Regions from separate parts of the Pradoshia sp. D12 genome, predicted to be linked through region 2. Evidence: riboswitches for the same ligand, from Rfam matches in the RefSeq annotation. Region 2 holds a riboswitch; each other region holds the start of a gene.
What was found. Region 2 has a riboswitch for cobalamin ahead of F7984_RS09995 (ribonucleoside-diphosphate reductase subunit alpha). Riboswitches for the same ligand answer to the same signal wherever they lie in the genome.

Region 1: another riboswitch for cobalamin. It lies ahead of F7984_RS16045 (ABC transporter substrate-binding protein); the one in region 2 lies ahead of F7984_RS09995 (ribonucleoside-diphosphate reductase subunit alpha).
Region 3: another riboswitch for cobalamin. It lies ahead of F7984_RS08045 (ABC transporter substrate-binding protein); the one in region 2 lies ahead of F7984_RS09995 (ribonucleoside-diphosphate reductase subunit alpha).

What each region holds. Positions count from the first base shown of each region.
Region 1 is NZ_CP044545.1:3,321,375-3,331,683, forward strand. It holds gene F7984_RS16030 (acyl-CoA dehydrogenase family protein) at 1-411, opposite strand, end outside; gene F7984_RS16035 (acyl-CoA dehydrogenase family protein) at 371-1,543, opposite strand; gene F7984_RS16040 (TetR/AcrR family transcriptional regulator) at 1,573-2,184, opposite strand; gene F7984_RS16045 (ABC transporter substrate-binding protein) at 2,339-3,304, opposite strand; cobalamin riboswitch at 3,414-3,608, opposite strand; gene F7984_RS16050 (DUF6509 family protein) at 3,635-3,937, opposite strand; gene F7984_RS16055 (polysaccharide deacetylase family protein) at 4,088-4,777, shown strand; gene F7984_RS16060 (antibiotic biosynthesis monooxygenase family protein) at 4,909-5,241, opposite strand; gene F7984_RS16065 (siderophore ABC transporter substrate-binding protein) at 5,303-6,340, opposite strand; gene F7984_RS16070 (iron ABC transporter ATP-binding protein) at 6,717-7,481, opposite strand; gene F7984_RS16075 (iron chelate uptake ABC transporter family permease subunit) at 7,478-8,434, opposite strand; gene F7984_RS16080 (ABC transporter permease) at 8,421-9,377, opposite strand; gene F7984_RS16085 (YeeE/YedE family protein) at 9,774-10,309, shown strand, end outside.
Region 2 is NZ_CP044545.1:2,079,290-2,089,598, forward strand. It holds gene F7984_RS09980 (DUF6438 domain-containing protein) at 1-168, opposite strand, end outside; gene F7984_RS09985 (YpzG family protein) at 1,258-1,410, shown strand; gene F7984_RS09990 (ribonucleotide-diphosphate reductase subunit beta) at 1,456-2,508, opposite strand; gene F7984_RS09995 (ribonucleoside-diphosphate reductase subunit alpha) at 2,525-4,789, opposite strand; cobalamin riboswitch at 4,956-5,138, opposite strand; gene F7984_RS10000 (DEAD/DEAH box helicase) at 5,225-7,465, opposite strand; gene F7984_RS10005 (YueI family protein) at 7,631-8,086, opposite strand; gene F7984_RS10010 (manganese-dependent inorganic pyrophosphatase) at 8,466-9,392, opposite strand; gene F7984_RS10015 (DNA topoisomerase III) at 9,483-10,309, opposite strand, start outside.
Region 3 is NZ_CP044545.1:1,634,487-1,644,795, forward strand. It holds gene F7984_RS08010 (ChaB family protein) at 1-191, shown strand, start outside; gene F7984_RS08015 (hypothetical protein) at 220-528, opposite strand; gene F7984_RS08020 (C40 family peptidase) at 711-1,487, opposite strand; gene F7984_RS08025 (acylphosphatase) at 1,633-1,899, opposite strand; gene F7984_RS08030 (histidine phosphatase family protein) at 2,164-2,703, shown strand; gene F7984_RS08035 (undecaprenyldiphospho-muramoylpentapeptide beta-N-acetylglucosaminyltransferase) at 2,833-3,900, shown strand; gene F7984_RS08040 (amidase) at 3,995-5,494, shown strand; cobalamin riboswitch at 5,636-5,816, shown strand; gene F7984_RS08045 (ABC transporter substrate-binding protein) at 6,008-6,979, shown strand; gene F7984_RS08050 (FecCD family ABC transporter permease) at 6,981-8,012, shown strand; gene F7984_RS08055 (ABC transporter ATP-binding protein) at 8,014-8,811, shown strand; gene F7984_RS08060 (hypothetical protein) at 8,906-9,433, shown strand; gene F7984_RS08065 (hypothetical protein) at 9,705-10,130, shown strand.

The DNA.
Region 1 (10,309 bases), 1.2 Mb from region 2:
ATATGCTCCCCACTTCGGTTTCTCATCTCTGGAGAAAATGGATAAAAAACGTTCCTTTTGTTCCGGTGTGCCGCTATGCTGAACAGGCGGACCTCCAAGCCCTGGCCCGGGTAGCGTCAAGGCAATCGCGCAATCTCCCCAGCCTAATTCCTCAGAGGCAATGACTCCCAATCGATTTCCTTGGCGCTCCTTCGCTTTTTTAAAATCTTTTTTCTTTTTATCATCATTGGACTCTCCAAAAGAAGACATGCTTAAAGAAATTCCGAGTAGATTTACTTTATCCAGCCAATCATCCGGTACTTTCTTTAATTGATCGGCAATCATGGATACCGGTCGCATTTCATTTTCAGCAAACCAATGGACCACTTCCTTAACTTGACTTTGATGTGGCGTCAACTCGTATGTGATCATTACTCATCCCCCTCTCCTTACCATACATGATCCAGTTTCCTGCCCTGATTTCTAAATCGCCCTCTTGTTCAAACCAACCGACTTGTGCCTGAGCGTCCCTCATCCACTTCTCAACAGGATGGTCCTGAACATATCCATGCCCACCAAGGAGCTGTACAGCTGAATCTGTTACATATCGAAGCGATTGATGGGCTTTTTTAAGTGCCTGGATACTGTGGAAAACAGCATCAGTTTCACCTTCATCAATTTGTTTTGCCGCATATAAAACAAGATGCCTTGCTGCACCCGTCTGGATAGCCATTTGTGCAAGGTTAAAAGAAACACCCTGGAATTTTGCGATTTCTACCCCAAACGCTTTTCTCTGGGAGGTATATTTAACTGTGTAATCAAGCGCAGCTGCCATAACACCAATTTCTTTGGCAGCCTCTAATGTTCGTACACGGCTCATTGCTTCATTCATCCAAGTTTCAGCATCTATTCCACTAGCCAAAATATTATTATTGGAAACGCTTACTTCATTAAGCTGAATTCTCGAAAAGCCAGCACTCAATAGCCCCAAACGATAATCACCGTCAAGCACTTTCCAAGAATGGTTATTTTCTTGATCTATCCAGAGCAATACCGCTTCACCATTAGTGGCAGTTCCTGCAATTAATAGATATTCAGCCTTTCTGACATTTTTCAGCGGACTCGTTTCTCCATCAACGATGTATCCATTGTCTATTTTTTTTATTTGGAGTTTATGTTGATTTGGATAAAGAAAGGCGACTGTTGGGCAAATTCCCGTTCCACATTGAGTTTGGTAAAAAGAAAATGCATTATGATCCTCTTTTAGTCGAATAAACGATGCTCCCTCCCCGGCTCCTGGAAGCCCCTGAATAGTATCAAGGTCACCATAAGCAAGCGCCTCAACAATCTGTACCTGGGAAACGAGCGGCAATTCCAGGCCACCGAATGATTCAGGCAGTTCCAGATTTAATAATCCAAGGTCACTCAACTTTCTGACCACGTCCTCACTTACCCCCTGATTCTTTTCCGTTTGCCTGGCATAGGGACGAATCTTTTGAATCGCAAAATCCTTAGCTACATCAACAAATGCCTTTTCTTCCTCACTTGGTAAAAAAGAAACCAACTTTCTCCCTCCTTCATATCAATAGTTTATTAATTTGAGAGACTGCTAAATGAACGCATGACCAATCGGTTTAATAATCTAGCAAGATATTCTACATCTGTCTTTTGGTGATTTGGTTCCCGGAATTTTTGAATGACGACCTCATTGATTGCTCCAACCATTGCCTGAGAGATGATCCTAACTTCCTGTTCATTCACATTCTCCGGAAACTCCCGATAGGCAAAAACAAAGATGAGATCTGCGAAACTTTTAAGTGCTTCTCGTCTGACCAGTTCTACTTCGAATGAAACTCCGACTGATTCGAGTAAAATAAAATTGGCAACAGCCTTATTGGAAAAGCAAATTTCCAAATAGCGAAAAATTCCGGCATATGCTTTATAACCAATTCGTGGTTCCCGTAAAGCCGCAAGCTTAATCTCTTCTGCAACTTCTCCAATCAAACTTTCACAAAGCGCAACAATCAAAGTCTCTTTATTGCCGAATTGTTGGTAGAACGTTGTTTTCGAGACATGTGCATACTCAACTATGTCCAGAACTGATGTATTCTTGTAACCTCTTGTAGTGAATAATTGGAGGGCTGCATATAGCATTTTATCTCTTGCTTCGGTCGGCAGGTCATTTACATATAACATTCTTATCATTCCAATCCCATGTGTGAGTACGAATACGTATTGGTATCATCATACCTACTCAAAAGGGAAATTTCAACAAAATTGTTAGAAAATTTAATTTATTTTCTTCGACAAAAAAAGAGCCTCCCAAAGTAAAATGGGCACGGCTCTTAAATGAAAATGTTTATTTAAATATTTCAGGATAGATTTCTTCAGCTATCAATTGCAAGCCTTCTGTTAAACGTGGTCCCGGTCTTGACACTGTGTCATTATCTACATCATAAACCTGCTTATTTTGAACGGCAGGTACCTCGGACCAAGCTTTTCTTCCATATACCTTTTCTTCTGGATTTTCAATATAATAGCCATATGTAGTAAGAATAACATCAGGATTGCGATCAATGACTTGTTCTTCATTCATTGTTACCCAACCCTCTTGATCAGCGGCAATATTCTCTGCCTGAATGATATCAAGCATTTCGTCTATATAGGTTCCGTTAGCCGCTGTATATAAATCCGGTGAGGAAGATACTTCAATCCAAACCTTCTTCTTATCTTTTATAGCACTTGCTTTCTCTTTAATTTCTGCTACTTCTTTTTTCATATCCGAAATAATTTCATCAGCTTTGTCTGATGTTCCGGTTGCTTTAGCAATCAATTCAATTGTTCCATATGCACCATCAAACGAATTGGCGTCAGGTACGATAATAACATCAATACCAGCTGTCTGGAATTGTTTAATGGTATCCTTAGCATTATTAAAATGACTGGCAGAAAGCAATAAAAGATCCGGATTTAATTCCAACACTTTTTCAATATTGATTTCTAACCCGCCGACCTTAGGTTTGTCAGCAGCTTCTGTAGGAAAATTACAATAATCTGATACACCAATGATTTTCTCTCCAAGACCTAGTGCATAGGCCGTTTCAGTATTGCTTGGCAGCAAGGATACGATCGTGTCCGGCTTTTCCTCAATCTTGATGCTTTCTCCGGATCCATCCCTTACCTCAACAGGAAAGGCTGTGGACGTTGATTCAGAAACCTCTTTCTTCTGGTTTGAGTCATCTTCAGTTGACGAACACCCAAACATTAACATAGATAGCGTAAGCATTAGCATAAATAAAAATAAATAGTTTTGCTTTTTTAGCATAGTTATTCCCCTTTCCAACATAATAAAAAAGCCTTAGCTCGAAAAAAGCTAAGGCGAAAATCCACATTAAAATAACAGGATTGGACGCCTACTTTTCCCTCCGAAAAATAGTACATACAAAAGAAAGAGCAGGTCTCCTGGCTGACGCATCAATTTACTCTGATTTACCTTCCCATGCTCTAAACAAAGAGCCGGTGGTTTACAAATCATTTCATCCGCGTATACAGTAGCGGGGGCTGCACCGGATTTGCACCGGTTTCCCTATTATCCTAATAAATAAGGCACTCTTACACTATTCAATATTTATATTTTTTATATAATCAGCTATCTTCATTCTTCTTCATATTCAACATCAGTATGTTCCCTGCAAAATTGTAAAACCATCGATAATTCATCTTCCTCAAGCTCAAAATCCAAAATACTTTGTGTTTCACTTTCTATAAACTCATATTTTGAAATTTGGTCCTGATTTTCATCCATTACATATATAACACGCAACAGAAGACCCTTATCGGTATATAGTTCATCTTCCTCGGGAACGGAAATCTCCAGTACATATTCGAACCTTTCTCCAGAAAGGATACCAAACGGGTCTTCCAGTTTCTCAACTGTATAACTTTGTATCTCGATCATCTTTATCAACCTTTCTAAAATGCTTATGTCTATTATACATGTTCAATCTCTTTATTAAACATTTTACCCAATTATTCAACTCCGTTTAGGAATATTTTTTAACAAGAATCAAAAACTATATTAAAATCACTTAATCCATAGGAGTTTATTATGCGTACTCTATCTGTTCTCACATTGCTCATTATCCAGCTTCTTATTCCGTCTGAAACATTTGCAAAGACAGCCTACCTCAGTTTTGATGATGGTCCCTCAAACATCACACAGGAAATCCTCGATATCCTCAAAGTTCAGGATGTTAAGGCAACCTTTTTTGTAACGGGAACAGCCAGCCCGGGACATATGTATTTATATAAAGATATCGTAAAAAATGGACACGCTCTTGGACTGCATTCCTATTCTCATAATTATTCCAAAATCTATCGATCCAAGGATACTTTTTTTAAAGACATTACTCAACTGGAAGAATTTTTGGAAAGGGAAGTAGGCGTAAGCCCGAAAATCCTACGATTCCCCGGCGGCTCCAATAACTATGTCGCAAAACAATATGCCGGGACTGATTTAATGGATCAATTAAAGACTGAGGTAATAAAAAGAGGATATAAATATTATGATTGGAACTGCGATGCTAACGATGGATTAAATCCTCCAATTCCAGAAAAAAAATTACTTAAATTAATTATGCAAGGGGTAGGTGAAAAAGAAAATCTCTATATCCTCCTGCATGATTTTAACGGCAATACAACAATCGTGGATGGGCTTCCGGAAATCATTCGCCGTCTGAAACATAAGGGATACACCTTTAAAATAATGGATGAGTCCACACCAACTTTTGAATTTTAAAAATGATAAATACTCCTATCAGTTCAAATCGCAAATGCTGTCCATTATTCTGTAACGCTTCTTTTCTAACCTGAAATAAGGTTTACATTATAAAACAAACGCCCTTTCAGGTAGGGGCGTTTTGTTTTTTATTATTCGACTACAAGGTAATTGCCATGTTCCATATTGATTACGTATTCTGGCTTTGGGGGCTTACCTCCGTGCTCCTTGATTTTCGCTTTATGGCCAGCGATATGCTCAGGGCTCTTTTCCCATGCTTTCCATGCTTCCTCTGATTCCCAGCGGATAATCATGACAACTTCTTCTTCCCCACGCGTTGTTTTTTTCACTAATAACTCCCGACTTATAAAGCCTTCACGCTGCTCAATTAACGACGGACCTTGATCTGGCTTCTTTTTGAAGCGTTCCAATATCTTGTCTGAATTTCCCTCTGTCACTATCCACTTACGGATTTGAACAAACATACATAATCGCCCCTTATTAAAGGAGCATGCCCCACTTGAGACATGCTCCTTGTTATGAAGATTATTTTAATTCATTTAAGATTTCATCTAATTTTTCTGCTTCAGTCGTTACACCGTTACTTGAGAAGTACCAGTTAACACCGTCTAAGTAGACAATTTTGCCTTCTTTGTAAGCACTGGTTTTTTTGATAATATCATTTTCAATATCTTTTTTAATTGTTTCTACATCAGAAGCAGTACGGTCGATAATTAACAATACTTCTGGATCAACAGAAAGGATTGACTCATAAGAGAAATCAGAACCGTGGGAAGATGCTTCGATATCAGTTGTTGCTGGCTTGAAGCCAAAGTCATTATATACATATGCGAAACGTGAATCTTCACCATTGTCGAAACCGGAGATTTTCTTGTCATTGTACATCGCTACCAATGCATTTTCATAACCAGCAGCTTTTTCTTTTACTGCATCAACTTTTTCTTGTAATGAAGCTTTCAATTCTTTGCCTTTTTCTTCTTTATCAAAGATTTGAGCTGCTAAATCAACTGTTTCATATACAGCCTCTATGTAATTATCATTGTCAGAACCAATGAAAATAACGTTAGGTGTGATTTCTTTTAATTGTTCATAAAATGGTGTTTGACGACCAGAGATGAAAATAACATCCGGCTCAGCAGCTGCTACTGCTTCAAAATCGATTTGCTTTAGTGTACCAACATCGGCAACACCCTCAGCAACATATTTTTCTTTTAAATGCGCTGGCATATTTCCTTTACCGCCACCAGCAGCTACGCCTACGATTCCTTCAACACCTAATGCATCAAGTGTATCTAAAAAGCCATAATCCAGAGCAATAATGCGTTCTGGCATTTTATCTAATTTTACTTCTTCAAATGTAGTTGTCGTACCCTTTTCTTCATCTTCACGTGATTCTGTTAAGGAAGATACTGTCATTGGAAATTTAGAACTTTCGACAGTTTCTTTTTCTTCTGTTGGTTTTGTCTCAGAAGACTCCCCTGTTGTTGACTCGTCACCTGAGTTACAAGCTGTCAACATTAATGTTAACGCTGCCAAAGCAGTTAAAGTTTTCCATTTCTTCATCCTTTGTTCTCCTCCTAAAATACGCCGTTGGTAATTGAAAACGATTATCATTTTCAATCGACATTATCATTCTAAATGAGAATCACAAAATATGTCAACTCTTTTGAAGTGTTTGATAAATAATTTTATTTTTCCTATCTGACCTAACGAGAATTAGACATGGATGATTTCGTATCATTCTCGAGATATTCTCTCCTTGAAAAGTTAAATATCAGTTAGAAATGTGCTCAGCAAAAGAAATACTATAAAAAAAGACTCCAAAATAACAGCTATTTTGGAGTCTTCGCGAAAACTTAAGTATACGACCCTTAACTTGAACAAGATTTTGCTGCTGTCAATTGTTCCAAAAATATAAGGCCAGAATCTATTTTAGAATCTAATGTGAATTAAAGTATACACATATACGACATCCATCTTGCTCTTGTACAGGAATATGCATGTCATATACATCACGCAAGGATTCTGAGTTAATAATCTCATGCGCTGGACCGTCCTTTATCAGACGCCCATCCTTTAACGCCACTATGCGATCAGAGTATACAGAAGCAAAGTTGATATCATGCAAGACAATTACAACCGTTTTCCCTAACTCATCTACCAGCTTGCGCAGTATTTTCATAATTTGCACAGAGTGTTTCATATCCAGATTGTTTAATGGCTCATCTAATAAAATATAATCCGTATCTTGTGCAATAACCATTGAAATAAAGGCACGTTGTTTTTGACCGCCTGATAACTCATCCAACAGCTTATCCTGCATATCTGTTAAATTTAAATACTCCAGTGCTTGGTCTACAATTCGTTCATCATCTGCATTCAGCCGCCCTTTTGAATATGGATAGCGTCCAAAAGAAACAAGCTCGCGTACGGTTAAACGAATATTCAAGTGATTGGTCTGCCTTAAAATAGCCACCCGCTTTGCAAAAGCATCTGATTTCATTTTCTTAACGTCAGTTTGATCTAAAAATACTTCACCTGTATCAGCATCTAAGAGACGGCTCACCATTGATAATAACGTTGATTTACCAGCGCCATTTGGACCAATAAAAGAAGTGATAGCTCTTGGTTGGATTTGCAATGTTACATTTTCAATAACAGATTTTTTCCCAAAGCTTTTAGAAAGCCCTTTAATATCAATCATCCTGCTTTCCTACTTTCCCTTAGTAATAAGTAAATAAAGTAAATCCCACCGACAAAGTTAATAACGACACTAATCGTTGTATTCAAATGGAAAACATGCTGAACAAGAAATTGTCCTCCGACAAGCGCAATAATACTGATCAAGCTTGCCCCAATGATTAATATCGAATGCTTATATGTAGCCAAATATTGATAGGCTAAATTCGCCACAATTAATCCTAAAAATGTTACAGGTCCAACCAGTGCGGTAGAAGTAGCGATTAAAACAGACGATAGAATCAGCACTTTCAGCACGATTTTATCATAGGCGACACCAAGATTAATCGCGTTATCTCGACCTAGTGATACAACATCTAAATCACGTAATAACCGATAGCCATATATAAAGGCGGTACATAAAATAACAATAGCAATGCTCAGTAATTCCGTCTTCACGTTCATAAAGCTGGCAAACAAGCGAGCTTGCAAACTTTCATATTCCACAGGATCAATTAGAACTTGCATGAACGTTACCAGACTTCCGAGTAATGTTCCAAGTATCATACCTGCTAATAATAGAAGAAAAATTGGATATTTATCTGCCCTGAATAAAAAACGATACAAAATCAATGCGAATACTACCATCGCAATGATTGCTACACTAAAGTTTAAGTAACGGCTTACAACGAAGATTGAAGCCGACCCTGCCGTAAAATAAATGACAGTTTGAACGACTTCATACATCGAGTCGATCCCCATAACAGATGGTGTTAATAAACGGTTATGTGTAATGGTTTGGAATATAACACTTGCATACGCAATTGCCGTTCCGGTAATAACCATAGCAACTATGCGCTCAATACGCTTTGGAAAGGCGTAACTAAAACCGCCCTGAATATTATAGAAAGCAAATAAAGCCATACATCCAATTGCAATAACAGCTAAAATAATTAGCTTTACACTATTTTTTCGCATATGCTTTCCCCCTAAACAACATAATTAAGAAGATCGCACTGCCAATTACTGCAACTGTAGTATTTACAGGTATCTCATATGGATGGACAATCAATCGGCTTAGAATATCACATGCCAATAAGAATGCCGCCCCCATGAATATTGTATGAGGGATTGTTTTACGTAAATTATCGCCCAGATAAAGGGAAACCAGATTTGGTACAATCAACCCTAAAAACGGAATAATCCCTACCGTTAAAATGACTGTTGTAGAAATTACCGCTACGATAACTAGACCAATGTTTAACACTGTACGATAACTTAAACCCAGGTTTTTCGCAAAATCCTCACCCATACCAGCTACTGTGAATTTATTTGCATATAGATAAGCAATGATAATTGCTGGAACCGCTACATACAACAGTTCATAGCGTCCTGAAACGATCAAGGTAAAACTCCCCAAGAAAAACGTATCTACATTTTGCAGAACATCCGCTTCATATCCAATGAATGTTGAAATCGCCCCGATGATATTACCGTACATAATTCCGATAAGAGGGACGAATATGACATCTTTGAATTTAATGCGCTCAAGTAAATTCATAAAAATAAATGTACCAATTAATGCGAATGCAAAACTAAATAGTATTTGCCCCATATAGGACATATTAGTAAAAAACACCATAGAGACAATGACACCTAGTTTTGCTGCATCTAGCGTACCAGCCGTTGTCGGTGATACAAACTTGTTTCGGCTTAAGCTTTGCATAATTAAGCCCGCAATTCCCATTCCTGCACCAGCTAAAATAATGGCCATTAACCGTGGTAATCGACTCATCAAGAAGATTTGCGTCTTGTCTGAATCTAAATCTAGTAAATCACTCGGTTTAATATCAATAGCCCCTATAAATAGCGAAATAAAGGATAGGATAATAGTTACTAATACTAACATCCATAGTCTCATTGCAATCCCCGTCAAATTAGTTTCTCAACAACATTACTGATAATGATAATCATTATTGAGTCGTCTTTAATTATAGTCAATGAAAATAGTAAAATCAACATCTAGTGATAATCATTACCAATGATAAAATGAAAATTCAGGAAAATTGTAACGATTTTAAGCACCTGTAAAATTGCTTCTAAAATAATATTCCTTTAACCCAACGATCGCTGAAAGGTTTCATCAACTTAGGCTTTTGTAATAAAAACTCAAAAAAGGCATTCCTACTAAGTTACAGGTGAAATCCATTTAAACTCCTACTTAAGAATCATTTTTATACAATCTTCCTTTAATTCGTAGTAATCTTATAAGGTTTATTGTAATATACATCTATCCAAACAACGGAGGGATCTCATCATGATACAAATTATTAGTTATGGCCTTATCGTCGGACTTCTCTTAGGCTTTGTCTTACAAAGAGGACGTTTTTGTGTTGTCGGAGCATACCGTGACCTGCTTCTCGCTAGGGATGGACGCATGTTTCTCGCAACCATGATCGTTATTGCCATTCAGGCAATTGGTGTATATGCACTTGCAGCTAACGGAATCATCACCATCCAAGCGGATGCATTTCCGTGGTTAGGAACGATTGTTGGCGGATTTATCTTCGGAATTGGTATGGTTCTAGCCGGAGGATGTGCTACTGGTACTTGGTATCGGGCTGGTGAAGGGTTAATTGGGAGCTGGATTGCATTAGGCGGCTATGCACTTGGTGCCGCAATGACTAAGTTTGGGATATTAAGCGCTGTGGGCGGAAATGTACTATCCTATAGAACCAGCGATACGTATATCCATGAAACTTTCAACCTATCTCCATGGGTACTTGTCATTGCTTTTGCATTACTTATTGGATTTTTCGTATACCGTAACTTAAAACAGCCTAAGCTGCCATC
Region 2 (10,309 bases):
TTCAATTTTTTTAACTCTTTGCTTAGAAACCGTAAAGTTCTTAACGCCTATATATGAAACATACTTCTCACCCTGCCAACTTACATGCCCTTCACTTGTGATGGTTGCCTGATAAATCGGGGATTTGCCAAGACATGATGTCCGCGAGATGGAAAATTCTTTAAACAACTTTATACTTCCTCCTATTAGTACAAACTGATTCTTTAGAGTGCTAGATATCTATATATTTATCACCACGCTCACTTTTCAAACATTTTCCAAATTATAATAGGTCTACCATATATACTATGAAAGACCAATACCATTTATAATAAGCCAACTGACACATTAATTAAAGACCAAAAGTATCTATTTAAGGCTGGCTGCTACAAGTATAATATGAGTTAAATTTCCTAAATTAATATAGTTTTAAAAAAATATAACATACCTCTTTAGATGTTAGTTATCATTTTGCGGGAGAGTGTATTTTACATGGTGAAGAAATTGAAAAGAGAACAAGCTGATCTTTCTTGACAATATCGAGGAATGTTTCTGTATGGATTTCTGCCAATAAATTAAAATCAATCACTAAGCTACTATAACATATCTGTAAAAATTGATGTTTCAGATAAATATGCTAACTTTAATTTTACGAAAATTAGAAACAGCAATCTTTCTTTTGGACAAATTTTATCTGAAAGAAGTGCTGGCTCATAAGCAGAAAAGAAACTATAAGAAAGCCCGACTTTTATTCAATAACACATTTACTTATACAGGTTCCGCAATAAGGATAAATCGATGATGTGTTACATCAAAGTACCCATCCGACTGAATAATCTGGTGGATTATATATCATACATCCAATTAATGATCCAACTCAAAACTCGGTACTTTCCAGGGAATGGCTTTTAGATATAAAAGTACCAACATCATAAAACGTTGGATTGGATAGGCTTCTTGACTATAAACAACAGTCATATCATTCTTCCGGACTTCTTTCAGTGCTATTTCATCGTATTTTCCCCTTTAACAGATGATTTTATAAATCATTCTGTCAAAATGGGAGACCGCGGCATAGATTTCTCCGTTATTATTGTTCATATTCCAAATTTCGCATAATTATCCACCATCAATATCCATATTATATATATTTTATCATAATATAGAAAATAATTCGTGAACTTTTCCCGAGATTAAAAGGCACTCATTTTGTATATCCTATACTTGATGTCCTCAAAAGGGACATCAGAACGTATCCTACTGATGGGGTGATAAGCAATGAGTTATCGGAATCATTTAGATCCACACTCTTCTCTTTTTCACCATAACTGGACAAGGCGGAAGCGCTCAAAATCACAGGTTAACGGACATACTGCAATGTCCCAAACCAATATCATTTTGAGGAGCAATGCGAAAGCTCACCGCTGGTAAGGATGCCTTCAAGCAAAAAGACGCCGTAATGGCGTCTTTTTACATTTACAGTTCATCAAATCCATTGGTATCTGTTGTTTTTGTATATTGTCTTGATTTCTGCTCAAAGAAATCCGTCTTGCCTAAATCCACTTCCTGATAGGCAACAATCCATCTTAATGGATTTTTGTTCGAAACCTCTGGAAACGGAGATCTTCCATACCCCAATTGATTGCAACGCTTATTAGCCATAAACTGGATATATTGTTCGAGCTCAGCCATCGTAATTCCCTCGATTTTATTTCCTATAACTTTATAACCCCATTCAATCTCAAGCTCTGCAGCAGTTCGGAAGGTTTCAATCGCAAAATTTTTCAATTCTTCTGTATTTGTTTCAGGATGTTCAGCCAATATTTCTTTAAAAATCTTCTCAAACAGCCCAACATGGATCTGCTCGTCTCGATTTATATAATTAATCATCGTTGAAGTTGCCACCATCTTTTGGTTTCTGGCCAAATTATAAAAGAAAGCAAAGCCTGAGTAAAAGAAGAGCCCTTCTAGGATTACATCATAGATAATCGATTTAAGCAGATTTTCAATTGTTGGGTTTTCTGTGAAATCCCGATAGCCATCAGTAATAAAATCATTTCGTTTACGCAAAATCTCTTCGGTTCTCCAATATTCAAAAACTTCATCTTGCTTGCTTTTCTGGACAATACTTGACAATACATAGGAGTAGGAATGGTTATGAATGACTTCTTGCTGCGCCAGCATAATCATCAATGCATTCAGAGATGAATCGGTCAGATAGTCGGCGACTTTACTGGCATAGTCAGACTGGATACTATCAAGCAATGCCAACAAGCCTATAATTTTTAGAAAGGATTCTTGTTCAATTTCTGAAAGATTTGGAAATTGTTTCGCATCATTCACCATATTAATTTCAAAAGGCGTCCAAAAATTAGATAGCATTACTTTATATTTAGGATATGCCCATGGATAGCGCACATCATCCCAATTTAAAATATTTGAATTTCTGCCATTAATAATACCCGTTGAACTATTCGGTGCTTCCCGATCGACTAATTTACGTTTTTCCACTATTGTTTTTGTATCCATTATATTTCCCCCATCCTTATTGGCAGCTTTCGCATTCTTCTATAACAGCGCTTGAAGTAGAACGTACATAGTATGTTGTTTTTAATCCGGTCTCCCATGCAAGCAGATGCAAGTCTAATAAATCACGTGCTTTAATATCATTACGGACATACAAATTAAACGAGATTCCTTGGTCGATATGTTTTTGACGACGTGCATTTTGGAGAATGCTCCATTTTTGGTCAATTAAATAAACGGATTTATAATACCACATTGTCTCCAGATTCAAGTCAGGTGCAGTCACTGGAATACGGTAATTCTTCTTCTCTTCGGAATATTCCCTTCTGAAAATTGGATCAATTCCGGATGTAGAACCGGCAATAATCGCAGTTGAAGAATTTGGTGCTACGGCCATAAGATAGCCATTTCGAATTCCGGATGTATGCACTCTATTTTTCAATTGACTCCAAGCATCTGAATCATAGCCTCTTTGGTCAAAATAAGATCCGGTCTCCCAATCAGATCCTTCAAAAAATGGGTAAGCACCTTTTTCACCAGCTAAATCCACACTTGATTTAATCGTTAAATAAGCGATTTTTTCGTATAATCGGTCACAGTATTCAACGGCTTTCTCTGATTCCCAGGCAATGCCCTCAAGCGCTAATAAATGATGCCAGCCAAATGTCCCAAGTCCTATAGCACGATAATTTTTATTCGTTATATTTGCCTGAATGACCGGGATATTATTTAAATCAATGACATTATCAAGCATTCTCACCTGTATCTTAATTAAGCGTTCAAGGACATCTTCCTTTACAGCTTTGGCAAGGGAGATAGACGAAAGATTACATACAACAAAGTCACCCGGTGTTTTTTCAATAATAATTTTCCCATCCTCGGTTCTTTGTTCAATAACTTTGGTAGCACTTTGATTTTGCATAATTTCCGTACATAAATTACTGCAATATATCATTCCTTTATGGCGATTAGCATTAGAGCGGTTGACCGTATCCCGATAAAACATATAAGGTGTTCCTGTTTCAAGCTGAGAAATCATGATCGCCTTAAACACTTCAATGGCAGGTATTTCTTTTTTGGAAAGCTGCGGATGATTGATACATTCAGTATATTTTTGTCTGAATTGGCCATCCCCTGCTTCTTCATCAAAATAATCTTCAAGAGAATATCCCATTACTTTTCTTACTTCATGCGGATCAAATAAATACCAGGTACCCCGCTCCTTGACCATTTCCATAAATAAATCCGGAATGCAAACACCAGTAAATAAATCATGCGTTCGAAAACGTTCATCCCCATTATTTAAACGCGCTTCGAGGAAGGCAAATATATCCTTATGCCAAACATCCAGATAAACTGCAATGGCACCCTGTCTTTGGCCCAGTTGGTCCACACTGACGGCGGTATTATTTAATTGCTTCATCCATGGTATAACTCCTGAGGAAACACCCTTAAATCCTTTAATATCACTGCCTCGCGCTCTAATTTTCCCTAAATAAACACCTATTCCTCCGCCATTTTTAGATAGATTGGCAATATCGGTGTTTGAATCATAGATACCTTGCAAACTATCATCAACAGTATCGATAAAACAACTGGATAATTGGCCATAGCTTTTCCCAGCATTAGCAAGCGTAGGAGTTGCCACCGTCATATATAGATTGGATAAGGCCCAATATGCTTCTCTTATTAATTTGATTCGCTGTTCTTTAGGCTCATTCATCATTAATGTCATGGCAATAATCATAAACCGTTCCTGAGGAAGTTCATATAAGCTTCCATGATGAGATTTGGCTAAATAGCGATCTGCCAGCGTCCGAATGCCAATATACGTAAACAACTGATCTTTTGATGAATCGATGACTGCTTCGAGTTCATTGATTTCGTCTTCCGTATATTCATTTAACAATGCTGGATTATAAATCCCCATATCAGTCAATAGTTCAACAAGCTGATGAAAGCTCCCATATTTGTGTGTTAAATCATATCCCCGGCTTTTTGAAGCTTTATCATATAACTGGTCTAAATAAATAGTTGCCGCCACAAATGTCCAATCAGGCTCATCAGCAGAGATACGCTCTACGGCGCTTAGTACCAGTAAATTCACCAACTCTTTCTTGCTATAGTCAGACTTATACTCAAGTGCTGTCTTGATTTTTTCTAAGTATTCCTCTGCTGAATAAATAGATGTATAGGAACTAACACATTCCTTTATGTATGTTTCTATGCTTTTTAAATTTATGACTTCCAGACTTGCATAGTTTGATTCGTAAGATACTGCCATACTAATTTCCCCCTTATTGTTTGCCGATAAATCGATTAAAAACGTCTGTTCCCTCCACGCAAAAAATCCCATTGCCTAAAAATAAGCAATGGGAAAAGAAATAATAACAAGATTGAACTGTTCAATATTGCTATTTCATCCGTTCCACCCTCATTGCTCCCGATAAAGGCAAACCAGTGAAAAAGGCAGGTCTCCTGACTCATGCTTCGCTTTACTCTAAGTCCTTCCCATAGATTTCTCTACAGTGGTTTACTTATTTCATCAGCATTTACAGTTGCGGGTACAGTTCCGGATTTTAACCGGATTCCCTATTAAGTCGTAATACGACACCTTAAACACGTTAAAATCAATATATAGTATTTTAGATATAAAATAATAACAACATATAGAATTATAAATCTTATATGTGAAAATAGCAACTAAAATTCCGACAATTTATTTAGGCAATTGCTGGAGAAATTGATTGATAAATGCTTCGGATTCCAATCGAATTCCAATGTATGGCGGATGAACACGTTTATTGGCTTCAAGAGGAACCCCCAACCACAATACTTTTTGGTCAAGGATGACAAATGTGAAGCTTGGCCCATTCTGAAGATGGATATCCGGATCCAAATAGGAATGGGAATCTGGAGAATACATCATCAGTCTTGTTCTTGAGTTCCTCGTCTTCACTCTTTGAACAAAATCCGATGATAACACACTGGAATTTGGCAAGGAAAGGATAATGGAAGATTGGGCTTTTTTTAAATCCTGATAGAACCCTTCCAAATTTCTTGCATAAATCCATTGTAATTTTGGATGATGGTTGGCAATCCATTTGCCTATTTGATCCATATTGACCATTTGATTCCGTTTCATTTGATATTGAACGAGCTGATGAAGAGTTTTTGTATGCGAAACTTTTGATTCTATAAACTCCACATCGCTGACATGAATCAGTTTCCCTTTTGTTCTGGTAATTGCAACATTTAACAGCCGTTCACTTTCCCTGCCCGTTAAAAGCATCCCTGCCCGATTTTGCGGATAACTATCTACACTATCAAATACCATTACTTCCCGTTCACTTCCCTGGAAACGATGGACAGTGGCAGCCAATATATCATGCAGGCCGTTCTCTTCCTCATATAGATCTTTAATTAATGTTTCCATCAATTGTGCCTGCGCACGATAAGGGGTTGCATAACCGATTGATTTACTCCCATTGCTGTAGGCTTCATGAATAACCTGAAAGGATAACAATAGATTCATCAAATTCATTCTAGAACCAGAGGAAGTGCCCGTAAAGCAGTGTTCCCCTGTGAAGCTCGTATTTAACAGTACGGAAGCACGATCTACAAAAGGTGTCTTTGAAACGATATCTTTTTTATTTATATGAACACTTGGATGATCGCCAACCAGTGAATTATAAACATATTGGTTCGTAAAAGCGGAGATATCCGGATGCATTCTCCTCTGTTCCTTTAATAAAAACAAATGAGTATGAAGTTTTCCCCCACGTGCAATATCAGCAACACCGGTACGATGGAAGATGTCCTCCTTCAGCCAGCGGTCTACAAGCTCTCCCCTCGAAACCGCAATAGGAGGTAATTGCTTAAAATCCCCACAAATAATACAACGCTTGGCAAGTGCGCCGGCAAAGGCAATTTGCGGGATAAAGGCCATACTGGCTTCATCAATGATAACTAGATCATACTCTTGTTCAAAAATACTCGGGTCCATTGCTGCTTTCGCCAAGGTAGTCCCAACAATGAAGGCATTTTTGACTAAATGAATTTCTTTTTGCCTTATTTTCTCTAAGATTCTGCCCAGTTTTTTTTCAAGGTCAAGAAGCTGCTCCGAGTCACGTACGCTAAAAGACAGAGACAGATCTTTTTTTAGCAGTTTCTTTTCTTCATTAATCGAATCCCTTTCCTTCACTAAATGTCCATCATGACTTTCCAATAATTTAGCCGGCAATATATCCCCATGCATCAGAAGACCCTCACCAGTTTGAGAGCCGTAACGTAAAATATCTCCTTCATGAAAACGATCCGCTCGTTTAACAAATGCCGTAATTTCGGCAAGCAGGACATCCACAGCCTGATTACTGTGAGAGAGAACTAATATACGTTTCTTTTTAAAATATTTATTGGCTGCCGTTCGTGCTAAAGTATACGTTTTTCCTGTACCAGGCGGTCCCCAAACATATGTGACCGGGTTATATTTTGATCTGGCATATAATTCGCGTACCGCGCTTTTACTTGTTTTGTCCGTTCGTTTATCAGGCATGGAAGGCTCCATGATCCGTTTAACCCGACTTCTTTTCCGCTTACTTTTCCTGATATCATCCAGTCTTTCAATCAGCTGATCTAAAAGTTCCCATGGGTCATGATAAATCGTAGCCTCTTCAATCAATTCACCTATTGATTGTTCAAGAGACAGAAGCAAACTATTGCCCTCAGAGGATAGGATTCTGGCATCAAACCGACTCCCGCCCCATTCCAGCTTAGCAATCGTTCCAACAGGTATACGCAAAATACTGGATGACTCAAAATAGTACGTAAAAGAATCACCTGACATAATCTTATTGCCATTCATCAGGTGATAGCGGGTACTTCCATATTTTTTTAAATACTGAATCTCTTCTTCAAGTGCTTCCTGCCATTCTTCAATATACTCTTGTGTTGAATTCATTCTTTGTGCCCCTCAAATCATAAACCTAAATTATCTCTAATTTGATAACTATACCATACAAACTAAAACTAGAATAGTCGATGGCACATACTCACCTAACCGAAACATGCATCCAGACACCGTATTGTTTCTCGTATTAAGGGGTGCACAGTTATGACATTTTGTTTATGATTTTTTTGTAAAGAGTTGCTTAAGTGATTCAAAAAAACCTGTCTTTTTTTCTGTCTCCTCAGTATTAGTTTCTTCCTGTGCCGGTTCTTCTAATGTAATGTTATCGTTATTAATTGCATGATCATAGGCCAATACCAAACCATTAGGTGAATTATAGTCTTTATTGGTCACGATTTTAAATTGAATCCCATGTTCATCTGCTGCTTTAACGAATTTCGATAGATGGGAATAATTAATGTGGCCATTTAAATAAAGCTTAGCGCCCTTATTTTTTTTCAATAGGTCAATAAATCCATGTGGGATTTGTTTTTGAAAAACCTGAGCCTGTGTTAATGCGACAACCACACGTTCACGTAAGCTCCCAAGAAATTCTTTCCGTTCAGCAGGCTTTATTTCTTTAACGCCATGTATCCCTTCCTGTAAGTAATCATCTACTGTTTTCTTATTCATTTTATTTCCTCCTTGAATACTAATTAACATATGTAAATCGTTCTTAACTTGAGCTTATGTATTAGTTTGGTTAAATGCCTTCTCAACGATTCCCTATTCGGAAAACCTGATTATTATCTTTACTATTTTTTGATTGATCTGCCTGCATTATGTATTTTAAAGCTCGCTATTTGTGTACCATTATTGATATGTCCAATCGACACTCTGGATATGAATATATAAAAAGGCACCTGTTAAAAACAGGTGCCTTGTTCGAAAAAATTGAGGCGAGTCACCACACTCCACATAGTGTGTACCATAAGGTATGTGCTCGACTTACACAATTCAGCTCATCGCATATATTAATATAACATCATGCCAGAAATTTTGCAAGTAAAATTTACGATAATGCTTCTGTTAATGCTGGAACTACCTGTTTCTTACGGGAAACAACCCCTTTTAGAACAGCTGTATTATTTACCAATGTTACATGGAAAGCTTTTTCAACAGCTGCAGCTTTATCACCAATAGCAAGGGCAACAGAATCATTTGTTAGGATATCTGTTACAACTAATAGAAATAAATCCAGACCCTTTTCATTAATAGCTGCCTGCATAGCTGCTTCGAGTTCAGCTTGCTTCGCCATTACATCGTTTGTATCAACTGCATTCACTTGTGCAATTTCCACTTTTGATGTGCCCATGGAGAACTCTTTAGCATCCAAAGAAATTAATTCTGCAATAGTTTTCTTGCTTAAATCTGCTCCAGCTTTTAACATTTCCAATCCGTATTCTTCTGCATTAACACCAGCTATTTCAGCCAATTCTTTTGCAGCAGCAACATCTTGCTCCGTGCAAGTTGGAGATTTAAATAATAAAGAATCAGAAATAATAGCGGATAACATTAAGCCAGCTACTTCTTTTTTGATTTGAATTCCGTTTTCTTTGTATAGCTTATTTAAAATGGTTGCTGTACATCCAACCGGCTCAGCACGGTAATACAATGGATCAGCTGTTTCGAAATTTGCAATACGGTGGTGATCAATAACCTCTAATACTCGAACCTGATCGATATCATCCGCACTTTGCTGTCTTTCATTGTGGTCTACAAGAATAACTTCCTGTGTTTCTTCCGCAACCTTCTCAACCAAACGGGGAGCTGCCACTTTAAATGTATCAAGTGCATATTGTGTTTCACCATTAATCGCACCAAGTCGAATCGGTTCTGCTTCAACACCCAACTCTTTTTTTAATTCAGCATAAGCGATTGCTGAACAAATTGTGTCAGTATCTGGATTTTTATGTCCAAAAATCAATACTTTACTCATTTACAAAAACTCCCTTAATATAATATGTACTCCATTTACCAGCGCAAATGGAAACTTCTTCGACCATTATACCTGAATGCACAAAAATTTTTAAGTTTTTGGAGCAATTTCATTTGAAAACAGGAAATTAATTTTACCGTCCTTCCATTCAATCGCCGCGTCAAATGATTTTTCTCCTTTTTTAAACCCTTTTATGACATTGGTTTTCCCATCTTTTAATAATTTCTGCATATTGGTTTGGGAAATCTTTTTTCCAAGGATTTTTTTCGAAAATGTAAATTTACACTGGTTTTGCTTATAATTCGCACATCCATAAAATTCACCCTTATCGACTATATCCCCTTTACACAGCGGACAGGCGCCTACCTTTTTCCCTGTTGTAAACTTAGAAGAGGTACGTTCAATCGTTTCAACCTTTAATCCTGTAAAATCCCAGGTTTCAAAGCCTTTTACAGCATCCTCAATAATCTTCCCCGTTAATTTCTTTGTCTGCTCCATAAATTGAGCAGCTGATGCTTTCCCTTGCCCGATTTCGGCCAAGCGCTGCTCCCATTTAGCTGTCATTTCAGGTGAAGCCAATATCTCGTCGCCTATCGCTCTGATCAACACTTTCGCTTTATCAGTCGCAAATACTTGATTCTTTTTAACATCTATATATTTTCTATCCTTCAGCATCGTAATAATTCCCGCTCTTGTTGCTTCCGTTCCCAGTCCTTCTGATTTCATTAGCACTTTTTCGAGTTCTTCATTATCAAGATGCTTACCGGCCGTTTTCATTAACGTAATTAATTGTCCCTCGGTATATCGTTTAGGCGGTTGCGTTTTTCCTTCTTTTACTTTAACGCTTTTCACTTTACCTTCATCATCTTTTTGGACATTCGGAAGGATGGTATCTTCATCCTTTTCTTGCTGGAAAA
Region 3 (10,309 bases), 440 kb from region 2:
AATCTGTTAGTGAACTCCCAGATTCCGTAAAGGACTCGTTACCGCATCATGCTCAGGAAATATTTAAAGAAGCCTTTAATTCGGCAAGAGAAGAATATGATGAAGAAGAAACAGCTTTTAAAGTAGCCTGGAGTGCGGTGAAAAATAAATACAAGAAAAACGATGATGGCGAATGGGTAGAAAAAGAATAGGCTAATTTAAGAGGAATACTCCTTTCGATTATGGAGTATTCCTTGTTTTTTCATAAAGAATTTTTAAATCATAAAATTTAGGGTGATTTAATAAATGAAGATTATCTGATAAGAGAATTTCTTTTAGGGCATCTTCCTTTGAAATGGGGTAGCCAATGCTTTCTTGTTCAATCCATTGCCTTTGTTCAATAATCAGATAGCTGCCATCTTCCAAGCATGATATTCCTTTATGATAGGATAAGCCATCATTTAGTTGCTCCCAGTAATCTCGTTCAGTTTCTCCTTGAATGGATGCAAATAGTATATGTAATGGGTCATTTCCAAATACTTTAGCCATCTGACAATCTCCTTACATAACCGATTTAAGAATATGATGTCCGAATGATATTCAGCTATACGGCTAATTCCTAATTGTATAAATTTAGATAAATCCTCAAATAATGAAATCATAATTCAGAAGAAAAAATAAAAAATCGGCAAGCAATAGTAGCTTACCGATTTTGATTGATAAAGATATGCTTATAGGCTTCTTGCACCTAAGTATTTTGGTTTCCAATAGGATGATGTCATATCAGCCTGTACAACACCGCTGGAGCCAGCGTGGATGAATTTATTGTTTCCAACATAGATTCCCATATGAGAAGCACCGGAAGTATATGTTTCAAAGAATACAAAGTCACCTACAGAAGGTGTGTTTACTTTCTTCATAGTAGAGAAGTAAGTTGCTGTGTTAGTACGTGTAAAGCTTGGGCGTTCTTGTTTAACGATATAGTAAATGAACCCGCTGCAATCGAATCCTGATGGTGTTGTTCCACCCCATTTATAAGGAGTGCCAATTAAACTTTTTGCCGTAGCAACCATGCGCTCAGCTTCTGATTTTGTAACCGTACTGCCTGAAGTGGTACCAGTTGAAGTAGTTGATTTGCTTACAACCAATACTTGTCCAACATAAATGGTGTCGCTTTTTAAATTATTCCAAGATTTTAAGTTTGCAACAGTTGTATTATAGGTATTTGCAATTTTCCATAAAGAATCACCGGATTTTACTGTATATTTCTTTGTAGAAGTGCTTGCAGTCGTATTTTCACCAATATTAAGTGTTTGACCTATGTAAATAGTATCAGACGTTAGGTTGTTTTCCTTTTTGATTGCAGACACAGTAGTATTATATTTAACTGCTAATTTCCATAAAGAATCACCTTTAGAAACTGTGACGGTAGCAGCAGAAGCAGCACCAGCAAAAATAGAAGACGCCAGGACAGCGGTAGCAGTAATAGATAAAACTTTATTCTTCATGTTGACCCCCACTAAACTTAGTAAAATTTTAAAGTACTAGCCTAGTGTAGTAGATTCGACAAAAAATTACTAGGTATGTTTCCTAAATGTAACAAAACAGAAAGTTTATTGTAATAAAAGTGAGTTTTCTGTGTTTTGGATAAGTTTACTTAATTGTAAAATTTTTATATTCAGTAGCGACCTGAGTGTTAACCTCTACATGGTTTATTCGACTATATTTTGGGCCTATTCTAATTTTGCCAAGAAAATGATCCAATGCTTCTTCTGTTCCTTGTGCAACAATTTCTACATCACCATTTACTAAATTACGCACCCACCCGTGTATATCATAATCTTTTGCTGTAAGCAGAGTAAAATAGCGAAATCCTACACCTTGAACAATCCCAGAGACAATTATGTGATATTGCTTCATTATTTATCCTCCTATTCTGATATATAGATAGAATCCCAATATCTTTAATCCCAAGCATCTCAAATATTTAGAATTTACATGAGTGTACAAGACTAGGTGCTTCAGCACTACTTGTTTTAAGAATTCATATTTCTATATTTTAATGGTACTTATTTTTTATTTAACTATCAACAATAGGATGACGTACTAACCAAAGCTCTAATGGAATTCCTTATATGGTAGAATATAGTAAATAAAATTTATAGGGAGTAGGAGAGTGTCGTGTTGAAATACATATATTTAGTTCGACATTGTGAGGCTACCGGACAGGGTTCTGAATGTGATTTAACAGAAAAAGGGAAAATACAGGCGAGGGAACTAGCTGATTTTTTTAACTCTATTTCAATAGAGCGTATAGTCTGCAGTCCATATAAAAGGGCAATTGAGTCTTCTGAAGCAATTGCTGAAGAAAAGAATATACAGCTCGAATATGATGATCGTTTAAAGGAACGGATCTTATCTGGACATGATTTACCTGATTGGAAAAATAGATTATACCAATCGTTTTTGGAACGCGATGTTAAATTAGCCGGAGGAGAATCCAGCAATGAGGCTGCTAAAAGAGGTTTTACTGTAATAAAGGAGGCATTGGATAGCGAGAATCTCAATATATTAATCGTAACACATGGTAACTTACTGACTTTAATCCTAAATCATCTGGATGAATCCTTTGGTTACGAAACTTGGTTGGGTCTGACTAATCCGGATGTGTATTGTTTAAAGATAGATGAGGATCAAAGCAATATCACAAGGGTGTGGAAGTAAGTCACTGATGACTCTCCGTTTTTGATTAGCAAGGTGAATAGGAGAGAATAAAATTTAGATTTCATGTCTTAGCATACATATTAATGGTTACTTTCCATGACTCGTTTAAATTTGTCGGAGGTTTATAAAATGAAAAAAAGAATCATTTTAACAGGTGGGGGATCAACTGGGCATGTTGCTGTCAATTTGGCGCTCATTCCCTATTTGATTGAAAGGGATTGGGAGATTTACTATATAGGATCTAAAGAGGGAATTGAAGTCTCTTTGATAAAGGAGTTTGATCGTGTCACTTATTTTCCAATATCCACAGGTAAACTTCGCAGATATATGGATATAAAAAATGTAAAAGACCCTTTTAATATTTTGAAAGGCTTTATGCAATCAAGAAAGATTATTAAGCGGTTACAGCCGTCCATAATCTTTTCAAAAGGTGGCTTTGTTTCCGTTCCTGTCATTCTTGCTGCGGCGAGTAGAAAAGTACCGATCATTTCGCATGAGTCAGACATTACACCAGGGTTGGCCAATAAGCTATCATTGCCTTTTGTTCAAAAAATTTGTTATACCTTTCCGGAGGCTAAAAATCATATTCCTGCAGAAAAGTCTTTTTTCTTAGGGCCCATCGTAAGAGATGAACTGCGTCAGGGTGACCCATCGATTGGAATGAAAATATGCCAATTTAATACAAGGAAACCTGGATTATTGATCATGGGAGGCAGTCAGGGTTCTGAAGCAGTGAATAAGGCTGTGCGTAAGGACTTGGATCGATTGCTCAAAACCTTTAATGTCATTCATTTATGCGGAAAAGGAAAGGTAGATTCCACCCTACATCGTGATGGATATGCTCAGTTTGAATATATTAACCAAGGCTTGGCAGATATATTGGCTATGACAGCTGTGGCTGTTTCAAGGGCCGGTTCAAATTCTATTTTTGAATTTTTAAGTTTAAAAATTCCAATGGTCTTAATCCCGTTATCAAGGAAAGCCAGCAGAGGCGATCAAATCATGAATGCTGAATCATTTAAAAAGCAGGGTTTTGCCTATGTTATTGAAGAGGATGAGCTTTCGTTAAACACGTTAGCTGATAAGGTAGAAACTATATTTAAAAACAAACAGATGATTATCGATAAAATGAACAATTTTGAGGAAGAAGATGGACTGGAACGCTTGTATGAATTGATTGATACCTATAAAATTTAATGTTGAAATGATAAGTATTATTCTATATACGAAAAAAGCATTAAAACAGAACACTAAACAGGATTTGTAGCCAAAAAGTAGGAGTGTCGGAGCAATGAATCTTAAATGTTATACCCAATATGATGGACTTGGGTTAGCGAAGCTTGTAAAGGAAAAACAAGTATCCGCAATAGAATTAATAGAGGACGCATTTGAACAAATAAATGAACTAAATCCTAAAACAAATGCAGTTGTTCGAACTAGATTCGAAAAGGCAATGATGGAAACTGGAAAGTCTGAATCTATATACGGACCTTTTGCAGGAGTACCTATCTTATTAAAAGACTTATCACAATCTATTAAAGGCGAACCGATTACAGCGGGTTCAAAATTACATGTAAATCGGATTGCTAAACGGGATTCTAATTTTGTGAAAAAAATTCGTGAGGCAGGATTTGTCATTATTGGACAGACGAGTTCTCCGGAGTTTGGTCTGAAAAATATTACTGAGCCAGCTGTATATGGAGCGACACGTAATCCATGGAACCTGCAGCATTCATCGGGTGGATCAAGCGGCGGAGCATCAGCCAGTATAACTTCAGGTATGGTCCCAATTAGCGGTGCCAGTGATGGCGGCGGCTCTATTCGTATACCGGCATCATTCACTGGATTAGTAGGCTTGAAGCCAACAAGGGGAAGGACACCCGTTGGTCCAGGTGTGGGCCGCCAATGGCATGGAGCTGCGGTAGATTTTGCCTTAACCAAAACGGTTCGTGATAGTGCAGCTATGCTGGATGCCTTGCAAATCATTCAGCCGGATACTGCCTTTCAGGTACCTTTATATAATGGGAGCTATTTGAAGGAGCTTTCGAATCCATTGAAAGAAAGGTTTAAAATTGCTTTTTCCACAAAGTCTCCGGTGGGAACACCCGTTAGTGAAGAAGCTGTAGAAGCGGTACATAAGACAGTCAAATGGCTGGAACAGGCAGGGTTCACCGTTGAAGAATGTGATAATGGGGTAGATGGAATCCGCCTTATGGAAAATTACTATATTATGAATAGCGGAGAAATGGCAGCAGGTATACTGTCCATTGAGGAAGCCATTGGACGGCCGATTACCGTTAATGATATAGAGATAGTCACATGGGTACTCAGAACTGCCGGGCAGAATGTATCAGCTGTTCAATTTACACGCAGTTTAGCTGAATGGGATACGGCAGCTGCACAAATGGCCAGGTTCAATGAGGATTATGATTTGTATTTGACGCCGGCAACAGCTTTCTCAGCTCCAAAGGTGGGCGAATTGACGCATACGGATGAACAGAGCTTGCAGTTATTGAAAGTAAATGAACTAAAACCCTCTGAACAGTTAGCAATGGTCTATGAAATGTTTAAACCAAGTTTAACGTATACGCCTTTTACACAGTTGGCGAACATCATCGGACAGCCTGCGATTAGCTTGCCTGTTCATATGACAGATTCTGGCTTACCCCTTGGAGTGCAATTGATGGCTCCAAAGGGAAGGGAAGATTGGCTTCTTAAAATAGGAGCGTTGTTAGAGCAATCCGATATATGGGTTGGACAGAAAGGGAATCCATATATTGGATGGCGATAAAAGTGATAGATCGACTAGAAGATGCGTGTAATTCAGTTGGTCAATTAAAACAGTCATTTCACTTGTTTATATTTATGTGAATTCCTATATATCAAAAATATCTTCCGTTTACATTTTCAACATGATATATTAATAGTACGAAAATTTAAAACAATCATAAGTGCTCACTTTTGTGAGGTAAAAGGGAATCCAGTGTAAATCTGGAACAGCCCCCGCTACTGTAAGAGCTGATGAAATCACGTGACCACCTTTAAAAGAGGGAAGGTGTGAGAGTAAAGTGAAGCTCAGAGTCAGGAAACCTGCTTATGAATGTGTATTGCTTACTTTTCGGTGGGAAAAGGGATGGCGAACGTAGAGATGATTGTGTCTTTGCGCTGATTTTGACAGCGTTTTTTTGTCTGTGCATGAATCAAGCCTGTTTTCCTTAATCGGGAAGACAGGCTTTTTTATGTTTAATATTTCAGCGTAAATTCGCTAAATATAAATAAATTTTGAAAAAGGGAGAATAGTGAGATGAAAAAGATTGCAAGCTTATCACTTTTGGTGTTCTTATCCGTTTTTGCATTGTTTGCATGCGGAAATGATGAGACAGTAAACAACCAGGAAAAAGAAACAAACCAGGAAACAAGTGAGTATCCGAAAACCTTAACAGACGGTCGTGGGGAAGAGGTGACCCTTAAAGAAAAACCTTCAAGGATTGTTTCGACCACATTGGCTATTGATGAATATTTATTGCCTTTGGTTGATGAGGAGCGGATTGCCGCGGTAACGAAAATGTCTACAGACTCAGGGATTTCGAATGTAGCAGATCTAACAGATGGAATTGATACAAAAATTGAATCAGTCACATCTGAATTGGTGCTGTCACTTCAGCCTGATTTAGTGCTGATTCCTTCCTATGTAGATCCTGAGGTTCTTAAACAAATTGATGCTGCAGACATCACCACCTACCAACTTAAAGATGATTCCTCTATATCAGGTGTATTGGATGGTCTAATGGAGGTTGGTACCATTGTTGGCGAGGAAGATAAAGCAGAAGAAATCATAGCTGATGTCAAAAAGAGGATGTCAGATTTACAAACGAAAGCAAAAGCACAAACAGATAAAAAACGAGTGGTTTACTGGACACAGCAAAATTCTTCAGTTACTGAGAATACTACAATAGGAGAAATCATCACCTTAGCAGGCGGGATAAATGCCATTACAGAAGCGGGCATTACCGGTGAAGAGTATCCTGATTATCCAAATCTTTCAAAGGAAAAATTAGTTGAGATAAATCCAGATGTGATTATTACAAGCGATTGGCAGTATGACGGTTCAAAAGCAACATTCGTCGAGGAATGGCAAAAGGATCCGGCACTTAAAAATCTTAAAGCCTTTAAGAATAATGAAGTGCATGTGATAGATAGCGCAAATTTAACAACGGCTTCCCATTTTGTGATTGAGGGAGCAGAAGATATTTATCAAGTTTTATATGGAGAATAATATGGTTTGTAAACAGTCTAAACAGGTTCTTATTTTTGGAATCCTGATTTGTTCCTTGCTCGTATCGTTACTTTTAGCAACCATGTATGGCGGGGTCATCGTTCCATTTACGGAAACTGTGAAAGTATTACTCTCACTGCTTCCATTTATAGAGTTTGACTATAACCCAATGTATGAAACAATCCTTGTGCAGATTCGCCTGGGGCGGGTTGTTGTGGCTGGATTAGTCGGGGCAGCCTTGGCAATATCGGGAGTCGTGATGCAAAGTGTGTTTCGCAACCCGATGGCTGACCCCGGCATAATTGGTGTTTCATCAGGTGGAGCATTCGGAGGTGTACTGGCCATCTATTTTGGTTTGGCCGCGATCCATTCTCTTTTCGTCCCATTAATGGGCTTTATCCTGGCTGCATTGACTTTGTTTGCAATTTATATGATTGCGACCAATCAAGGAAGGACCTCAGTACTGACATTGCTGCTGACGGGTATTGCGATTAGTTCTTTTTTATCAGCCTGTACCTCTCTGCTAATCTCTTTTTCGAATGCAGGAGTGATGCAGCAGATTGTCCAATGGATGATGGGGAACTTAAATGGGCGTGATTGGAGTCATGTACAAATATTAACTGTTCCTGTTTTATTTTCGATTTGTGTCTTTTTGTACCATGCCAACGACTTAGATATCTTTCTGCTGGGTGAAGAGCAGGCCCAGAATATGGGGATTTCCGTTCAGCGCACCCGTAATCTATTGTTAATTACTGCTTCATTAGTAACTGGAATGAGTGTCTCATTAACGGGAGCCATCGGTTTTGTTGGTCTGATTGTCCCTCATATGATCCGTATGATCATTGGGCCCTCGCATCGAAATTTACTACTGGCTAGTGTCTTAGGGGGAGCGAGTTTCTTGATTCTTGCTGACTTAATATCCCGTTTGGCCATTAGGCCTGCTGAGATTCAAATCGGTATTATTACAGCTTTTTTTGGCGCTCCGTTTTTCCTTTATTTAATTTTAAAAAATAAAAAGAAGGGGGAAATCTGAGATGACAGCTATTTTGAATGCGGAGAAACTCAGCTTTAGCCGTGGCAAACAGGTGATTTTAAAAGCAATGGATATCTCTTTGGAAACTAACCAATTTACCTGCTTGATTGGTCCGAACGGTACCGGAAAATCTACTTTACTGCGCTTAATGGCAGGATTGCTAAAGCCACCTGCAGGGTCAATAGCCTTTAAGAATCATGCTCTCTCTGAGATGACTACTCTTGAAGTGGCCAAAGCAATCACCTATATGCCACAAAGCACGGTCCTTGACTATGAATTTACAGTGAGTCAGGTAGTACTTATGGGAAGGCATCCGCATCGGAAGAAATGGCAATTCTCACAAAAAGATGATAATCAATTGGCAGAGAAAGCGATGAAACAAACAGGAATTTATCATTTAAGAGACCGTTATATCACATCCCTTTCAGGAGGAGAACGTCAGCTTGTTTTCTTAGCTAAAGCCATCACTCAGAATTCTGAGGTTATTTTGTTGGATGAGCCAACTTCAGATCTGGATATTTATCATCAGGTCCAAATTGCCGAGGTCATCCGGGAGCTTGTAAAAGAGGGAAAGGCTGTCTTCGCGGCCATCCATGATATTAATTTAGCCACTCGCTATTGTGATCGACTCATACTTATGGGAAATGGAGAACTCGTTGCAGCAGGGGAACCCGAACAAGTCATTACGGATCTTAACTTGATGCGTATTTTTAAAACTCATACGTATACATACAATGATTCCTATTTTGGAAAAAGGCAGATGATTCCTTATGCCATAGATATAAAAGGGGAGGCATGAAGAATTCATGTGCGATGGCCTTCTATGTGAAGGCGTCGCGGAGTTACCATTATTTCATACTAAAACCTAAGTTTTAAATAAGGGGGAATGAACCTTGAAAAAAGACTGGCGTTACTCCAGTTATCCATTCATGAGAGAAAAAAGCTGTTTAGTTGATTATGAGATTCGCACTGATACTTTAACTACAAGGCTTGGAGCTGTTTTCCCGTTATTGACTGAGAAAGAGCAAGCAGTCATTGATGACCTTCGTAAGGTTCAAGCACTATGCTATCATGTGAACGGTTCTGTGCGCGGAAAATTGGCGATAACTGAAGCAGATTTACAGTGGTTGAGTGATAGATATGATTTTTATGTTGAGAAAACAGGGGAAAAGGTAAAACAATTCGTATTACCGCAAGGAAGCAACGCTGCATGCGCACTTCATGTCGTACGCAGTGAGGCCAAGAAATCCTATCGTGCCCTGCATAAAGTTAGTGAAGAGCGAGAAGTGCTAGACATCTTATTTGATTTCCTAGGATTGCTCGCAAATGTTTGTTTTGTGATGGCTGTTTATGTAAATCAGGTGAACGGCATACAGGAAATTCCTTTTGTCAGTAAATCATATGCTGTGAAAAAGAAATGAATGTTTAAGCCTACATCTAAAATAATAGAGTTAGATAGATCTTGTTATCCATTTTTAATGAAGAGAGAATGTATGATTTGATAAAAAGAAAAGCACGATTCTTTCATAACCAAAGAAAGAATCGTGCTTTTTTATGGATGAAAAGAGGACACATTAGTAGGAAATGTAATTCTAGCCATGTTACGATTAAGTTATATTAAAAAGAAACAAGCAGAAGTAAAATTTGAGTTTAATTAAACCGGAAACTAAATACTTTAGGAGTGTTGCCACCGTGCTGGATAAATTTAAACAGAAATTTAACGAAATAAGTAAAAATGGAGTGACCGTTCCTATTAAGCCAGTAATGTTAGAACAACTAATAAAAAGACAGTCTGGCCAAAAAGATATAAAAGTAGAAATAACAACAGGCCACTTGAATATTCGCGGTACAACAGATAAAAATATTTCATATATGATAAGTCTGAAACCTATTCATATGGAAAAAAGAATGATTATTTTTGAAATTGAGAGTTTGAATCCTACTGATATGAATGAAGATGAAATTAAAATACTTAACAGTCCGCCATTTTCAGATTCTACAAATCAGACGGTTAAAATGGATTTTAATTCCTGGGATATCGTGAAAAAGATACCTCTTGGAAAAATTAAATCGTATGAGATGAATGATGGGACAATCAAGTTAACATTATCATTATAAGAAGAGCGAGGATTTCCGTAAAAGTACGGAAATCCTTTTTTTTGGACCAAAAAGATTATACGCAGCAGCTATTATAAACAGAGATACTCAAAATCATTCATATACTTCGTACTGGTTATGAGGTAGAACAAGTTTTGTGTATTTGCCCGTTTTTATGTTACTTTACGACTAAAATAATT